Regions from separate parts of the Bradyrhizobium sp. WSM4873 genome, predicted to be linked through region 3. Evidence: riboswitches for the same ligand, from Rfam matches in the RefSeq annotation. Region 3 holds a riboswitch; each other region holds the start of a gene.
What was found. Region 3 has a riboswitch for cobalamin ahead of metE (5-methyltetrahydropteroyltriglutamate--homocysteine S-methyltransferase). Riboswitches for the same ligand answer to the same signal wherever they lie in the genome.
Positions count from the first base shown of each region.

Region 1: another riboswitch for cobalamin. It lies ahead of AC0L21_RS03780 (DUF1636 family protein); the one in region 3 lies ahead of metE (5-methyltetrahydropteroyltriglutamate--homocysteine S-methyltransferase).
Region 2: another riboswitch for cobalamin. It lies ahead of AC0L21_RS03715 (energy-coupling factor ABC transporter permease); the one in region 3 lies ahead of metE (5-methyltetrahydropteroyltriglutamate--homocysteine S-methyltransferase).
Region 4: another riboswitch for cobalamin. It lies ahead of AC0L21_RS36055 (ribonucleoside triphosphate reductase); the one in region 3 lies ahead of metE (5-methyltetrahydropteroyltriglutamate--homocysteine S-methyltransferase).

Region 1 covers NZ_JBVVPS010000001.1:782,085-786,388, forward strand. The annotation lists gene cobN (cobaltochelatase subunit CobN) at 1-1,284, opposite strand, end outside; gene cobW (cobalamin biosynthesis protein CobW) at 1,284-2,318, opposite strand; gene AC0L21_RS03780 (DUF1636 family protein) at 2,315-2,698, opposite strand; cobalamin riboswitch at 2,794-3,013, opposite strand; gene cobO (cob(I)yrinic acid a,c-diamide adenosyltransferase) at 3,054-3,689, shown strand; gene AC0L21_RS03790 (cobyric acid synthase) at 3,699-4,304, shown strand, end outside.
Region 2 covers NZ_JBVVPS010000001.1:769,364-773,667, reverse strand. The annotation lists gene AC0L21_RS03725 (cobyrinate a,c-diamide synthase) at 1-1,158, shown strand, start outside; gene cobA (uroporphyrinogen-III C-methyltransferase) at 1,155-1,886, shown strand; cobalamin riboswitch at 1,932-2,151, shown strand; gene AC0L21_RS03715 (energy-coupling factor ABC transporter permease) at 2,189-2,866, shown strand; gene cobF (precorrin-6A synthase (deacetylating)) at 2,912-3,661, shown strand; gene cobT (nicotinate-nucleotide--dimethylbenzimidazole phosphoribosyltransferase) at 3,677-4,304, shown strand, end outside.
Region 3 covers NZ_JBVVPS010000034.1:14,374-18,677, reverse strand. The annotation lists gene metE (5-methyltetrahydropteroyltriglutamate--homocysteine S-methyltransferase) at 440-2,755, opposite strand; cobalamin riboswitch at 2,855-3,054, opposite strand; gene AC0L21_RS31460 (4Fe-4S binding protein) at 3,843-4,046, opposite strand.
Region 4 covers NZ_JBVVPS010000054.1:19,314-23,617, forward strand. The annotation lists gene AC0L21_RS36040 (hypothetical protein) at 16-165, opposite strand; gene AC0L21_RS36045 (outer membrane protein) at 171-596, opposite strand; partial or broken gene AC0L21_RS36050 (IS256 family transposase) at 556-1,365, opposite strand; cobalamin riboswitch at 1,806-2,017, shown strand; gene AC0L21_RS36055 (ribonucleoside triphosphate reductase) at 2,125-4,161, shown strand; gene nrdD (anaerobic ribonucleoside-triphosphate reductase) at 4,175-4,304, shown strand, end outside.

The DNA of each region.
Region 1 (4,304 bases), on a different contig from region 3:
CTGCTTGAGCAGCGTCTCGCCAAGTCCATGGACAGGCGCAATATCGAAGCCGGTCTCCGCGAGGTCGGACACCAGGGCCTCGACCGAGGCTAGCGCATCGAGACCCACCGCGTGCGCGATCTGATGCGGGCGGCCCGGATAGTTGGAGAGCACGAGTGCCATGCGCTTGTCGGCGGCCGGCTTCTCGGCAAGGCGACGCCAGGCCGCAACGCGCGCGGCGACGGCCTTCACGCGCTCCCCGTCGGGCCTGTGTGCCAGATGCGAAAATTGCAAATCGGGATCGCGCATCGCTGCCGACTTGAAGCTCACCACGCCCGCAAACAGGCGGCCGTCGACCTCGGGCAGCACCACATGCATCGCGAGGTCGCCGGGCGACAGGCCGCGGAGAGAACTCGCCCAGTCCTCGCGGCGTGCCGTGGAGAGCGCGACCTGGAATACCGGGCAGGATGCGGCATCGAACGGCGTCGTGCCGTCGTCGCCCATCGCCGAGAACGCCGTCGCATTGACGATCGCGGCCGGAGGATTTTGCGCCAGATACTCGCGCAACCAATCCGCAACCCCCGCGGCTTTCAGCGAGGTGACGAACACACCATGCGCGTCGAACCCCTTCTCGCGCAATGCGGCGATCAGGGCATCGACCGGGCCAGTGTCGGCCGCGGTGAGATAGGAGCGATAGAAGGCCACGAGCGCTCGCGGCCTGCCCTCACCCAACGCCGGCGCGGCAATGACACCGCGCGCCGGATCGTAAAAGCCCATCTCGGGAACGGTCGTCTCCCCGATCACGGGGCCGGCATAGAGGCCCGAGGCCAGTGCAAGCTGCGCGATCGCGGCTTGCGATGCGACGGGGCCGCCGGTGTCGCAGAGCACCTTGAGCCGTCGCAGCGTCGAGACCGGCAGGGTCGAATATTCATCTAGCCGCGCGTCGTCGCGGCCGTCGGCCGGCAATACGGCCAGCACGATGCCGCGCTCCTTCGCCAGTTGCTGCAGGGCCGCGAGCCCATACGACCAATAGGATTCCCCGCCGATCAGACGCACGAGGATGCCGCGCGCCTGCGCCAGCGTGCGTTCGATATAGGTGTCGACGGAGAGCGGATGACGGAGTTCGGCGAGATTGACGAGCCGTAGCGACGGCAGGCTGTTGCGGCCACGGCGCCAGCCGGCCGCGAATGCGGCAAGATCGGAATCCGAATACGAGAGCACCACGAGATCGGCCGGGTCCTGGCCGATGTCCCTTGGTATCGCGGTCTCCTCGAGACCGCGGCTCTCGCGGAAGACGACGTGCATCAGATGCTGAGTCCTGCCCTGATCGCGGCCTCGTCGATATCGCCGTGCTCGCCGATCACGACGAGCTTTGATCGCCTCGCACCCACGCCCCAAGGCTTGTCGAACTGGTGGCGCACGCGCTCGCCGACCGCTTGCAGCAAGAGGCGCATCGGCTTGCCTTCCATCGCGATGTAACCTTTGACGCGCAGCACATTCTGCTCGCGCGCCAGACGCTGAACGGATGCAACCAGCGCGTCGATATCGGTGACCTCAGGAAGATCGATCACGACGGACGCAAAATCGTCGTGCTCGTGATCCTCCTCGCCGTCGTGATGCGAGGGACGCGCGGCGAGATCGTTCTCGGCGGCAGCACCGAGACCGAGGATGAGACGCGCGTCGATCGCGCCGTCGGTGATCGCAAGCATCGGGACGCGACGCGGCATCTCGGCGGTGATCGCCGCCTTGGCCGCTTCGAGACCTGCCGCGCCCGCAAGGTCCGCCTTGGTCAACAGCACGATATCGGCGCAGGCGATCTGGTCCTCGAACACTTCCGACAGCGGGGTCTCGTGATCGAGATTTTCATCGGCCGCACGCTGCGCCTCGACGGCCGCAGGGTCGGGCGCGAAACGGCCGGCGGCGACAGCTTCGGCGTCGGCCAGCGCGATCACGCCGTCGACCGTGATGCGCGAACGGATCTCCGGCCAGTCGAATGCCTTCAGCAGCGGCTTGGGCAACGCCAGGCCCGAGGTCTCGATCAGGATGTGATCGGGCCGCACCGGCCGCGACAGCAGCTTCTCCATGGTCGGAATGAAATCGTCAGCGACGGTGCAGCAGATGCAGCCATTCGCGAGCTCGATGATGTTCTCTTCCGGGCAATTCGCATCGGCGCAGGATTTCAGAATTTCGCCATCGACGCCCTCGCTGCCGAACTCGTTGACGAGCACCGCGAGCTTCCTGCCGTTGGCATTGGCAAGCAGATGCTGGATCAGCGTGGTCTTGCCGGAGCCGAGAAAGCCCGTGACGACCGTGACCGGGACTTTTGCGAGCGAATTCATTCGGCGGCCTCCGGCACGATGGCCAAGGGGAAAATGGGGGGAATGCGGGCAAGCGATTGCTTGCGGAATATCTCCGGGCGGCTGCGCCAGGGCACGAGGCCATCGGGTGCGGCCGCATAGGCCGCGGCGCCCGCGACCACGTCGCTCGCATGCGCATCCGAGAGGCGACCATAGACATAGGACCAGCGGCCGGGTGCGCTGAGCGCGACCGAGCAACCCTGGTTGCACGCAGACAGGCATTCGACGGGAACCACGCTGACGCCGTCGGGCACACCGGCCTCGAGGATCGCACCATGCAGGCGCTTGCCGGGAGTCGTCTCGCCCTCGCCAAGGGTCTCGCCGGCACGGCAGGTGATGCAGACATGAAGTGTGACGGTCATCGCTTCTTCCAGAATAAACAGCGGGAAGCGAAGAGGCCCACGAACCGTTCTTGCGAAGGCCCGTTTCCCCGTCGCGGAACACCCCGTCCGCCGGTCCAAAATCGTCCGCGCTGGCAGGTCTCCCGGCTTGCGGAGCAGGGTTTCCCCTTCGATCCCCGCCTTCCCGATCCCCAAGAGGGGTCAGTGGCTTCGGGCATCTCTCCGGTCACGGTCGCGGGGGCGGCTGCATTTTGGAACCAAATCTTGCCGATTCGGACCCTATCGCATTCCCTCTTCGCCTGTCGTAGGACAGGAACCAACGCCGGGCCACCATTTGCCCCCGACCGCCTCTTGTCAAGCCGAAGGACCCCGTCCGATGACGTCAGAACCGGATACCCAGACGGCCGACCAAACCGACGCCCGCCACGCCTCGAAAATGGCGAAGAAGAAGGCCGCCCGCGACAAGATCATGGCGACCAAGAGCGGCGAAAAGGGCCTCATCATCGTCCACACCGGCGCCGGCAAGGGCAAGTCCTCCTCCGCGTTCGGCATGATCGTCCGCTGCGTCGCCCATGGCTTCCCCTGCGCGGTCGTACAGTTCATCAAGGGCGCCTGGGACACCGGCGAGCGCCGCATGCTCACCGGCCATTTCGGCGACCTCTGCCAGTTCCACGCCATGGGCGAAGGCTTTACCTGGGAGACGCAGGACCGCGCCCGCGACATCGCGGCCGCGCGCGCCGGCTGGGACAAGGCCAAGGAGCTGATCCTCGACCAGAATCTCCGCATGGTCGTGCTCGACGAGATCAACATCGCGCTGCGCTACGACTATCTCGACATCGCCGAGGTTGTCGAATTCCTCACGACGCAGAAGCCGCCGATGACGCATGTCGTGCTCACCGGACGCAACGCCAAGGACGAGCTGATCGAGATCGCCGATCTCGTCACCGAGATGACGCTGGTCAAGCATCCCTTCCGCTCCGGCATCAGGGCGCAAGCCGGCGTCGAGTTCTAAGAACTCGCGATGGCGCGCGCATTGATGATCCAGGGGGCCGGCTCGGACGTGGGCAAGTCGCTCATCGTTGCCGGCCTCGCGCGCGCCTTTGTGCGACGCGGCCTGCGCGTGCTCCCGTTCAAGCCGCAGAACATGTCGAACAATGCGGCCGTCACCATCGACGGCGGCGAGATCGGCCGCGCCCAGGCACTCCAGGCACTGGCTGCTCGGGTCGAGCCGCACACCGACATGAATCCGGTGCTGCTCAAGCCCGAGACGGATGTCGGCGCGCAGGTGATCGTGCAGGGAAAACGCATCGCGACCGCGCGTGCGCGTGAATATGCGGCGATGAAACCGTCATTGATGGGCGCCGTGCTGGAGAGCTTCGAGCGGCTGAAGGCGCGCGCAGATCTCGTGCTGGTGGAGGGCGCCGGCAGCCCGGCCGAGGTGAACCTGCGCAAGGCCGACATCGCCAATATGGGCTTTGCGCGCAAGGCCGATGTGCCGGTCGTGCTGGTCGGCGACATCGACCGCGGCGGGGTCATCGCGCAACTCGTCGGCATCAAGACGGTGATCGACCCGGATGACGCCGCGATGATCCAGGGATTTGTCATCAACAAGTTCCGCGGCGATCCC
Region 2 (4,304 bases), on a different contig from region 3:
GCGACCGGACGCGCCTCGGTCAACGTCGACAGCTGGGCGATGGATCGCGGGACGATCTCGCATCTCGTCAGTCGCGGCACTGACGCCGATGTCGTGCTGGCCGAAGGCTCGATGGGCCTGTTCGACGGCGTCGCCGCGCGTGGCGTCTGCGGCACCGGGGCGACCGCCGACATCGCGGAGATGCTGGACTGGCCGGTGCTGCTGGTGATCGATCCCTCGGGACAGGCGCAAACGGCGGCGGCGATCGCCGCTGGCCTTCGTGACTACCGTCCCGGTGTGCGCCTTGCAGGCGTCGTGCTCAATCGCGTTGCCAGCCCGCGCCACGAAGCCCTCGTGCGACGTGCGCTGCTGGACGCCGGCATCACCGTGTTTGGCGCGCTGCCGCGCCATGCCGAGATCAGTCTGCCGAAGCGGCATCTCGGGCTGGTCCAGGCTGAGGAGCAGGCGGAAATCGGCAAGCTGATCGACGAGGCCGCGCGCTTCGTCGCCGAGCATGTCGATCTCGACGCAGTGCTGCGTTCGGCTGCCACCTGGTCGCCGCAACCTGCCGCAAGCGGCGTCAACGTGACGCCGCCCGGCCAGCGCATTGCGCTCGCCCGTGACGCTGCATTCTCCTTCGTCTATCCGCATATGCTGGAAGCGTGGCGCGCGGCGGGCGCAGAGATCTCGACATTCTCGCCGCTGGCTGACGAAGGCCCCGATGCGGGCGCGGATGTGTGCTGGCTGCCTGGCGGCTATCCCGAGCTGCACGCCGGCAAGATCGCGGCCAATGCGCGCTTCCGCAGCGGATTGCGCGCCTTCGCCGAAACGCGCCCGGTGCACGGTGAGTGCGGAGGCTATATGGTGCTGGGCACCGCTTTGACCGACGCCGAGGGCATCAGCCACGAGATGACCGGGCTGCTCGGCCTGGAGACGAGCTTTGCCAAACGCCGCATGCATCTGGGCTATCGTCTGGCCGAGCTTGCCACGCCGATGCCGGGTCATCAGGCCGGCGCACGCCTGCGTGGCCACGAATTCCACTATTCGACGATCCTGGCGCAACCCGACACGCCGCTGGCGGTCGTGCACGACGCGACAGGCGCGGTCATCGCCGAGACCGGCTCGCGGCGGGGACAAGCCACCGGCACGTTCTTCCATCTGATCGCGGAGGATCGGTGAGCGGTTTTGTTTCCTTCGTCTCCGCCGGCCCCGGCGATCCCGAGCTCCTCACGCTCAAGGGTGCCGCGCGCCTGCGCGAGGCCGACGTCGTGCTCTATGACGATCTTGCTTCAGGCGCGATCCTCGATCTGGCCCGGCCCGGTGCCAATCTCGTCGCGGTGGGAAAGCGGGCGGGACGGGCCTCGACCAAGCAGCACCACGTCAACCGCCTGCTGGTCGACTACGCCGCAACAGGTGCGCGCGTGGTGCGATTGAAGTCGGGCGATGCCGGCATCTTTGGCCGGCTCGAGGAGGAGCTCGAGACGCTGCGTGAAGCGGGCATCGGCTACGAGATCATTCCCGGCGTCACCTCGGCCTGTGTCGCCGCCGCGCAAGCCGGCATTCCGCTGACCCGGCGTCACACCTCGCGCCGCGTGCAGTTCGTGACCGGGGCGGACGTCACTGGCGAACTGCCGCCAGACCTCAATTGGGCGGCGCTGGCCGATCCGGAGGCGACGACCGTGGTCTATATGGGCCGGCGGACGTTTCCGGCGCTTGTCGTCAAATTGATCGAGCACGGGCTCGCCCCAACCACGCCGGCGTTGTTTGCCGAATCGCTCGGCCGTCCCGATGAGCGGCTGGTCCGCACCACCATTTCTGAACTTGCCGAGCAGCTTGCGCGGGGCGGAGCGGCCTCCACGGCGGCCGTCATCCTGTTCGGCGCGCTGGCCGGGGATTATCCGTCATGACGCTCTCGGCCGCCCTTCGGCCCTTGACGTCCGGCTGGCGAAAGGGGCACACAGGAGACGCATGGTGCTCGACGCGGCGCAAAGCGCCGGAGCATAATCGGGAATGGGGATGGGCGGACCCAGTTGCGGCGCCCAAAACCCCAGCCGCCCCCGCGACTGTAAGCGGTGAGGGACTTCGATCAGCCACTGGGCCGCAAGGCTCGGGAAGGCCGGAGACTCCCAGTGAACCGCGAGCCAGGAGACCGGCCGTGCACGTTTTGAGGCCAAGGCCGTCGGGTGTGACGGCAAGAAGGATCTGAGCCATGCATATCGAACCCGGACTAGTCTCGGACGCCAAGCTCGTGCTGAGTTACGCAACCGGCATCGCCGTGGGGGGCGTTGCCTTGAAGCTCGCGGTCGAGACCGTGCGCGAGCAGGGCATCACGTCGTTCGCGGCGCGGACGTTCGCCACCACGGGACTCGTGTTTATCTTCTTTGAGATCCTGCCGCACTTCCCGGTCGGCGTCTCCGAAGTGCACTTCATCCTCGGCTCGACCTTGTTCCTGCTGTTTGGAGCTGCGCCTGCGGCCTTCGGCCTCGCGTTCGGCCTGCTGTTCCAGGGCATCTTCTTCGAGCCGCCCGACCTGCCGCAATATGGCATGAACGTCACCACGCTGCTGGTGCCGCTGTTCGGGATCCAGGCGATCGCCACGCGGATCATTTCGCGCAACACGGCCTATGTCGATCTGAAGTACCGCCAGGCGCTGGCGCTTTCGACGACCTATCAGGCCGGTGTCATCGCCTGGGTGGCGTTCTGGGCGATTTATGGATCGGGCTTCGGTGCGACCAACCTCGCCAACATCGCGACCTTCGCGGCGTCCTATGCGCTCGTTATCGTGATCGAGCCGCTCGCCGATCTTGGCGTGCTGGCGCTGGCGAAGTCGCTGCGCGGCGTCACCGCGGCCGGCCTCGTCACGCCGCGTTTGCACAACGCGGCCTAGAGACAAGCGAAAGGGCGGCCGTGATGGCCGCTCTTCGCGGCCACGATGCTCACGCTCTCCTTGATAGGCATCGGTTGCGGCGATCCCGAGCAGCTCACGCGCGCCGCGATCACTGCCATCAACGCGGCCGATCTCGTCCTGATCCCGCGCAAGGGAACCGCAAAATCCGATCTCGCCGATCTCAGGCGGACGATCTGCGCGGATGTACTCACCAGTGACACGACGCGTATCGCCGAGTTCGATCTGCCGGTCCGCGATGCCGCTGAAGCGGACTATCGCAAGGGCGTGGACGATTGGCACGATGCCGTGGCCGCTGCCTGGTCGCAGACGATTGCAGATCATCTCGAAGGCGAGGGCAGAGTCGCGCTGCTGATCTGGGGCGATCCCTCGCTTTATGATTCCTCGCTGCGCATTGCGCGGCGGCTCAATCCCTCGCCAAAGATCGAGGCCGTTCCCGGCATCACCTCGATCCAGGCGCTGTGCGCGGCGCATGCGCTGCCGCTCAATGACATCGGCGAGCCTTTTCTCGTCACGACCGGACGCCGCTTGCGCGATGGTGGCTGGCCGGCAGGTGTCGATACCGTGGTGGTGATGCTCGACGGCGGCACGGCGTTCCAGTCGCTTGATCCGGCCGGCCTGCACATCTGGTGGGGGGCCTATCTCGGCATGCCCGATCAGATTATCATGTCCGGCGCGCTGGCCGAGATCGGCTCCCGTATCGTCGCCGTGCGGCAAGAGGCGCGCGAGCGGCACGGCTGGATCATGGACAGTTACATCCTCAAGCGCAGGCCGTGAGGCAAGCGAGGCAGCATGCTCCCCGAATGGGTCACCCAACAATGCCCCGATATCTCCGCAGTCCACCGCGAGGCGGCGGTGGCGCGGCAGGCGCAACTGACGAAACCGACCGGCGCGCTCGGCCGGCTCGAGCAGCTCGCGATCGAGCTTGCGGGCCTGCAAGCAACCGATCAGCCGCGCGCGGCGCGGGCGCCGATCATCATCTTCGCCGGCGATCACGGCATCGTCGCGCAGGGCGTCTCGGCCTATCCGAAAGAAGTGACCATCGCGATGCTGGCGAACTTCGCCTCCGGCGGCGCCGCGATCTCGGTGCTCGCGCGCGAGCTGGGCTCCAACCTGGAGGTCGTCGACGCCGGCACGCTGGCGCAGCAAGAGATGGCTGGAATCGTGACCGACAAGCCGCGCAGCGGCACGCGCGATTTCAGCGTCGAAGCTGCGCTCACCCCCACGGAGCTGGCATTTGCGTTCGACGCCGGCCGACGTGCGGTGACGCGCGCGCAGGCCGGGCAGCCCGATCTTCTGATCTTCGGCGAGATGGGCATCGGCAACACCACGACATCGGCGGCGATCGCGGCCGGCTTGCTCGGCGTGAGCGCGGAGGAGATCGCGGGCAGCGGCACCGGCATCGACGCGGCTGGCCGTG
Region 3 (4,304 bases):
TGGGATCCATCGCGCAGGCGGTTTGACTGCCGAGCCCTGAAACTCAACCGTCAGTTTGCCGTCACGCGCCAGTATTTTGGCACCGCCGAATACCAGCAAATCTTCCCGAAGACCGCGCGAAGGCGCAAATTAGGTATGAAATTCCGCAAGGGCGGTAAAATAGATTGTTTTGATGGGACGCATCCACGCGATGGATAAATGAAGCGATAGGACCGTGGTTCGCGTCGAGCGTAAGTGACTTGGAATATGTCACCTAATCGGTATGGCCGGCATGCGGTCGTCCGCCGGTTCGAGCTTGTCGCCGCTGTATGCGATCGCCTCCGCCGGGGCAAACCGGCATTCGCAGGCGCTGGACACTTTGGAAGCTCGCAAGGATATCGCGAGCTCCCAAAGCGCGTTCATCTTATTCACAGATACGTTGGCGACACGCTCCGTACGATCATGCCTCGGCCCGCAACTCACGTGCGGCGGCCACCATATTGACGAGCGCGGGACGCACCTCCTCCCATCTTCGAGTTTTCAGTCCGCAGTCGGGATTGATCCAGAGCTGCCGATCGGAAACCCGCTGCCGCGCCAACACAATCAGCTGCTTGATCTCGGCTGCTGCGGGAATGCGCGGTGAATGAATGTCATAGACGCCTGGCCCGATTTCATTAGGATATTTGTAGCTCTTGAAAGCGTCGAGCAATTCCATTTTGGAGCGCGACGCCTCGATTGAAATGACGTCGGCATCCATTGCTGCGATCGCATCGATGATTTCGTTGAACTCGGAATAGCACATGTGCGTATGGATCTGAGTTCCGTCAGCGACAGCGGAGGAGCAAACGCGGAAACTGTCCACTGCCCAATCGAGATAGTCCTTCCACTGCGATTTGCGCAGCGGCAATCCCTCCCGCAACGCAGCCTCGTCGATCTGGATCATGGTCGCTCCAGCCGCCTCAAGGTCGATGACCTCGTCTCGGATCGCGAGAGCGATCTGTCGGCATGTCTCGCTCCGCGGGATGTCGTCACGGACAAACGACCAGTTCAGGATCGTCACCGGTCCGGTCAGCATAGCCTTGACGGGTTTTTTGGTCAGAGACTGCGCATGTCGCCACCATTTAACGGTCATGGGCTTCGGGCGGGAGACATCTCCAAACAGGATAGGAGGACGAACGCACCGCGAGCCATAAGACTGAACCCAGCCGTGCTTGGTGAATGCGAAACCCAACAGCTGCTCGCCAAAGTATTGAACCATGTCATTGCGCTCGAACTCACCGTGTACGAGCACGTCCAGGCCGATATCTTCCTGCCAATGCACGGTATGGGCTGTCTCCGCTTTCAGAAGCTGCTCGTACTGCGTGTCATTCAGCGCTCCCCGCGCATGAGCTGCACGCGCATTGCGGACGTCCGCCGTTTGCGGGAAGGATCCGATGGTTGTGGTTGGAAACATCGGCAATGCGAAGGCGACGCGCTGGACGTCGGCGCGCTGGGTGAACGCACTGCGACGGCGACGCATGCTATCGTCGATCGCGGCCATTCGTCCGGCGACGTTCGCACTGTGGATCTTCGGCGATGTTTCGCGGGTGACGGATGCATCCTCTGAGAGCGTGAGTTCATCGGCCACGTCGGCAGCATGGCCAGCCAGCGCTTTGCCCAATATCGAAAGTTCCTTGATCTTCTGCACTGAGAACGCCAACCACGTCTTCAGATTGGGATCGAGATCGATCTCTAGTTCAATATCGGTCGGAACATGAAGCAGCGAGCAGGAGGGGGCAATCTGAACACGGTCCCGGCCCAGTTTTTTGACCATAGGAGCAAGTTGGTCGAGTAGCGCCGGCAGATTAGAGCGCCACACGTTGCGACCATCAACGACACCGAGCGAGACCACGAGATCTCTACCTGCTCTGGCGACAATCGCGTCCAACTGGTCAGGTGCACGAACCAGGTCGACATGAACCCCGGCAACGGGCAAGGCCAATACTGTTTCAAGATTGTCGCCGACAGCCCCGAAGTATGTGGCCAGCATGATTTTAAGCGCCGGCACGGCCTTAGCGAAATGAGCATAGGCCCGGCGGACAGCGGCCCGAGATGCTTCGTCGACGTCCATCACTAGGCATGGCTCGTCGAGCTGAACCCATTCAGCGCCGCGCGAGGCTAGTTCGCGGAGAACATCGACATAGACGGGGAGGAGTCGATCAAGCAGCGACAGCGGATTGAATGCGGGATTTACGCTTTTGCCGAGCTTCAGGAAAGTGACTGGGCCCACTAGGACGGGCCGCGTCTGATAACCGAGGCTTCTTGCCTCCTCATATTCCTCGATCGGCTTCCGAGAGGCATACGTAAAGATCTGATCCTGGTGAAATTCCGGCACCATGTAGTGGTAGTTCGTATCGAACCACTTCGTCATCTCCTGTGCGGCTACGCCGGGCCCATGCTGAGCGTGACCACCGTCTTGAGCGCCACGCGCCATGGTGAAGTAGGTTTTGAGCGACACAGGACCTTCGTTCCAGCCGTAAACGTCGGGAATGGCGCCGACCATTAGGCTGGTATCGAGCACATGGTCGTAGAGCGAGAAGTCATTCGAAGGAATGACGGTCGCACCGCGGGATTTTTGCCGTGCCCAATTAGCGGCACGAAGTCCACTCCCCACCTCGAGGAGCTCGGCTTCGCTGGATTTTCCCGCCCAGTAGCTCTCGAGCGCGAATTTGAGTTCGCGTCGTGGGCCGATGCGTGACGTCCCCAGTGTGGCAACGGGAAGCGAAAGGATTGACATAGCTTAGACCCCATGTTGGGGCAAAGGCCATGGCGGACGCAGATAGCGAACATCGCGTGAGCGACAACTGCTTGGCGCACACCGGGACGCCCCGCCCGTGGACGATATCTTGTCGAGGCAGGTCTCCTGGCTCACGGGTCGTCGCTGCTGTCCGGCCTTCCCGAAGCCGCATGGCTTCAGTGACTTCGTTGGACAGCGGCTCGCCGCTTACAGTTGCGGGGGCAGCGCCGGCATTGCACCGGCTTCCCTCTTAGCTCCGGATCAAACGAAATCCGGAGACCGCGACGGCTTGAATTATGCGCACGAGGATCGATGCGTCAACCTACCGATTCTCGCTGCGATATTGCCCAAGCGATTACGAGCGCACTAGGCAGGTAAGACGGTCTTGCTCGCGGCCTAGTGAACACGCCCGGATCTGTGGAGGCTCCGCTTTTGAAATGCATTCGCTCCCTGCTCGCGTAACGGTTGAGCTCCACCACCGGAACGAACCCGGGCCGCTTTCGGTATCTGTGTGATCGCGAGGAGGCGACCTTTTCCGTCAGCAGCTTTTCGAACCTGCGCGTCAGGAAGGTGCGATCATCCTCGGCCGGCATCCGTTTGGTCACAGCCCACGAGGCTCCCTAGAAATTTCGAAAGCCGGATTGCTCCAGGACCGAACGGATGATCAGGTCGGCTCCTTGGTGTTCGGCGGGCCCGCGACCAGGCACGAGGTCGTCCGCCTCCGTGAGGTTGGCCAAGATGATCTTCTCGGTGCACTAGGTGTTCACGTGCTCAGCGACTTTTGCGCCGGCTTCGATGCGTCCGTGGCCGCTCGACGCCGGGTCTTCCTCGCCTCGACTCGCCGCCAGCGACGATAGGCCGTAACGCGGCCACTGAGCATCGAGGGCCTTGTCCTTGTTCGTGACAAATTCGACGGTGTCCTCCGACAGAGCCCTTTGAGGGGTTCCTCGGCGTCGCTCAGCGTCTTAAGCTCATAACGATGTTAATCGACCTCGATGCGCCCCATGCGGTCGTGGTCTCCTCAAGGTCCCACATCTACAACTTCGTTCGCGAAATCGAGCGATGAGGCCTTTTGGTCGCGGGCTGCCTATCCTGTCTTGGACGGGACACAGGTGTCAGGGACCGGGCAGACCACCGCGCATTGCGGCGTGTCGCAATGGCCCTCGCACTCCGTACATTTTTTGGCATCGATAACGTAAATGTCACGCTTCAGACTGATCGCCGCGTTGGGACACTCGAACTCACATGCGCCACAAACGGTGCATTGCGAAGCGACGATCTTGTAAGCCATGCCTTCCGACTCCTTAGGCGAGCGATGCCATGGGCGATCCCTTTCAAATGCCGTGCCAAACGCAGACGCGCTCAATGTTGGGCAATTTGCCCAATTCGGCTGTCCCGGGTCTGAGACCATGTTGCGTCTGCGACAGCAACAGGTCGCTTCAATTTCAGCCTACGAGCCATCGGGCCCTCTTGCGAGAGTCAGTCGCGACTTGACGCTGGAAGCGTCCGTCGGTTTGTTTGGCACGTCAGCGCGGGGGCAAGCGAGGCT
Region 4 (4,304 bases), on a different contig from region 3:
TCGGAGCCTTGAGAGTCAACACCATCCAACGGCTGGCCCGCCGAACTTATACTTCACGCCAATCTTGGCCACCGACAGCTTGTTCTTCAAGTCAATGTTAGCGATTGCGGGTGCGCCTGCGAAGGCTGAGACATCCAGCGCGATGTTCTTCTTGTCGAAACTCAATCTAGCTATACTCGATAAGATGCGCTCCACTTGGGCGAGAACGCGTATTCCGCACCCGAGCCAAGCAACCAACCCCAGCTCGTGCTGGAGGAGCTCACGGAAGCCGCTCCGCCGAAACCGGCAGGGACGCTGAAGTTATGATCCGTTTGCATCCAGGCCGCACCTCCCTTGACGTACACAAGTGTCCGGTCGGCAACAACACCGCCGACCCGACCCGTGACGGTGGCTAACCAATCGCTCTTGGCCGTGCACGATGCCCCAATTCTGAGGCCGGGACTGGTGCCCTTCACATCCACACCGGCGATGTCACCCTGGACGCCAAAGATGGCCCGACCGAACTGCCAGTTGTAGCCAGCCTGTCCTCCGCGGAGAGATCCGCTTCTGTTGACAAATGAAGGCAGAGACGACACGCCGTCCAGTCTTGCCGGCATGCGCCAGCGCGTTGCGCATGAAGTGGACGCGGCACCGTTGCAGCTGGCATTGAGCACCTTGGCTACGGTGGCCTTGATACCTTCGTGGGCATCGGACACGACGAGCTTGACGCCGCGCAGGCCGCGGCGGGCGAGCTTGCGCAGGAACGCCGTCCAGAACGTCTCCGCCTCGGACGGGCCGATGTCCATGCCGAGGGCCTCGCGTCGGCCGTCGCTATTGACGCCGACCGCGACAATCACAGCGACGGATACCATGCGGCCATTCTGGCGCACCTTCACGTAGGCGGCGTCGATCCACAGATATGGCCAGTCGCCCTCAATCGGGCCGGCGAGGAACGCCTTAACCTTCTCGTCGATCTCGCCGCACAGTCGGCTGACCTGGCTCTTGGAGATGCCGGTCATGCCCATGGCCTGCACCAGATCGTCCACCGAGCGGGCCGAGACGCCCTGCACATAGGCCTCCTGCACCGCGGCCGTGAGCGCCTTCTCGGCCATGCAGCGCGGCTCGAGGAAGCCTGGAAAGTAGGAGCCCTTGCGCAGCTTGGGAATTCGCAGCTCAACCGCACCGGCGCGGGTCTCCCAAATCGGTCCCGGTAACGTTACGCTGGGCCAGACGCTCGGGGCTCTTCTCGCCATAGGCCGCCCCGGTCTGGCCTCCCACTTCCAGCTCCATCAGACGCTGGGCGGCAAAGCCGATCATCTCGCGCAGCAGATCGGCGTCGGGGGACTTCCCTACCAGCGTGCGCAGGTTCATCATGTCGTCGGTCATCGCTGGTTCCTCGGTTGCCTTGGCGTGTCGCAACCCGATCCTACCGGAGAACTGCCGGTGAGCACCGCAAAGCCGCCCGCCCGCTACGGCGCTATTGAGGGCGCGCGTCTGGGCGGCTTCGCTCTACCGAGCTACACCACCACCAGGAACGACCAACTTTTCAGGAACGACCAACTTTTCTGCGTGTGGCTGGTTTGCTTCGGCCCACCGGTTAAGATGTCGACCGAGGGAGAAGCGATCGCACGACATCGCGCCGCGCCTCGACGAGCTTTCCAATGTTCTTGCCGCCGTCGATGCTGCGCTCGATGGCTTTCGAACGGAACGGCTGCATCCGCGAGGCGTGAATAAATCTTTCGGATTACGTCGCCGAGCGCCGCTGGACCAAGGACGGAGGCTTCGTCAACGACGAACCGTCTGTTGACACAGAATCGAATACGGCGTCTAGATGTAGTTGTCACGGTCTCTCAAATCGCAAGATAGAGAGCTAAGAGGGAAGCCGGTACGGCCGAAAGCCAAAGCCGGCGCTGCCCCCGCAACTGTAAGCGGCGAGCCGCTGTCGACAGAGTCACTGGCGCAAAATCTCGGCGCCGGGAAGGCCAGACAGCAGCAAGAACCCGCGAGCCAGGAGACCTGCCGTGACAACAACAGAGTCCTCGGGCGGGGTGTCCCGGTGGTCGCTAGCCGGCAGTGGGCCGCCGAGGGCGGCTCGTTTTCCGCATGCGCCTACTTCAGCCTTGCCCCAACCCAAGTGGGATGCCGATGTCTGGTCTGGGTCAAAGCAATTCGTTGCAAGCCGCATTGCCGCGCTCGATCGTCAAACGCGAGGGCGGCACGCTTGTCTTCGATGCCAGCAAGATCCGTTCTGCGATCGCGCGCGCGGGGCGGGCGAGCGGCGAGTTCGACGACGAGGCGGCCGGCCGGTTCATGGAAGAGACTATCAAGGTCATCGCGCACCGCTTCGTCGGCGCAACTCCCAAAGTTGAGGAGGTACAGGATATCGTCGAGCAGGTGCTGATCGCGGCGGACTATTTCGCCACTGCGCGCGCCTATATCGTCTATCGCGAGAAACGCGGACAGGCGCGCCAGGACCACACGACGACGGTTGATGTCGCCGCTTCCATCAACGAGTATCTCGAACGTAGCGATTGGCGCGTAAATGCCAACGCCAACCAGGGCTATTCGCTGGGCGGACTCATCCTAAACCTCTCGGGCAAGGTCGTCGCCAACTACTGGCTGTCGCACATCTACCCGCCGGAGATCGGCCGCGCCCATCGTGACGGCGACCTCCATATCCATGACCTCGACATGCTCGCCGGTTATTGTGCCGGCTGGTCGCTGCGCACGCTCTTGACCGAGGGCTTGAACGGGGTGCCCGGCAAGGTCGAGGCCGGCCCGCCGAAGCATCTGTCGAGTGCGGTCGGGCAGATCGTCAATTTTCTAGGCACGTTGCAGAACGAGTGGGCGGGCGCGCAAGCCTTCAGTTCGTTCGACACCTACATGGCGCCGTTCATCCGGAGGGACCGCTTGAGCTACGGCGATGTACTGCAATCGATCCAGGAGCTCATCTACAACCTCAATGTCCCCTCGCGCTGGGGTACGCAGACGCCTTTCACCAATCTCACCTTCGACTGGACCTGCCCGGAGGACCTGCGCGAACAGGTGCCCGTGATCGGCGGAGAGGGGATGGATTTCACCTATGGCGACCTCCAGTCCGAAATGGACATGATCAACCGCGCCTATATGGAGGTGATGACGAACGGCGATGCCAAGGGCCGTGTATTCACGTTTCCAATCCCGACCTACAACATCGCCGCGGATTTCCCGTGGGAGAGCGAGAACGCAGATCGCCTGTTCGAGATGACGGCGAAATACGGCCTGCCCTACTTCCAGAACTTCATCAATTCCGAGCTTAAGCCGAACATGGTCCGCTCGATGTGCTGTCGGCTGCAGCTCGATCTTACCGAGTTGCTCAAGCGCGGCAACGGCCTGTTCGGCAGCGCTGAGCAGACCGGCTCTATTGGTGTGGTTACCATCAATTGCGCTCGCCTCGGCTATCTGCATCGCGGCGACGAAGCGGGCCTATTCGATCGCCTCGATGCGCTGCTGGAAATCGGCCGCAACAGCCTGGAAATCAAGCGCACGGTCGTGCAACGCTACATGGACCACGGACTTTTTCCCTACAGCAAGCGCTATCTCGGCACGCTACGCAACCATTTCTCCACGCTAGGCGTGAATGGTGTCAACGAGATGATCCGCAACCTCACCGCCGATTGCGAGAACATCAGCACACCTTGGGGCCATGCCTTTGCGGTACGGCTGCTTGATCATGTGCGTGCGCGCATCTCGGCGTTCCAGACCGAAACCGGCACCATGTTCAACCTCGAAGCCACGCCGGCGGAGGGCACGACCTACCGCTTCGCGAAGGAAGACCGCAAGCGCTACCCCGGAATCTTGCAGGCGGGCACCGGCGATCTCCCCTATTACACCAATTCGAGCCAACTTCCGGTCGGCCTCACCGATGATCCATTCGAGGCGCTTGAGCGCCAAGACGAGCTGCAACGCAAATACACCGGCGGTACGGTGCTCCATCTCTACATGGGTTCACGCCTGTCCTCAGGCGCAGCGTGCAAGAAGCTCGTGCGGCGGGCGCTCTCAAATTTCCGCCTACCCTACGTCACCGTCACGCCGACATTCTCGATCTGTCCGACGCACGGCTATCTCGAAGGCGAGCATGTCTTCTGTCCCAAATGCGACGCCGAAAAGCTCGCACTCAAGCGGCATGCCGCCGCGAACTGAAAGGAGACCACAGATGAACGAGTCTAATGCCCATACGACGAGCAGCGATCCTGCGGGGACGCTCAGCCACGACGAGCGCCAGCCCTGTGAGGTCTGGACTCGCGTGATGGGTTATCACCGGCCGGTGTCGTCGTTCAATTGCG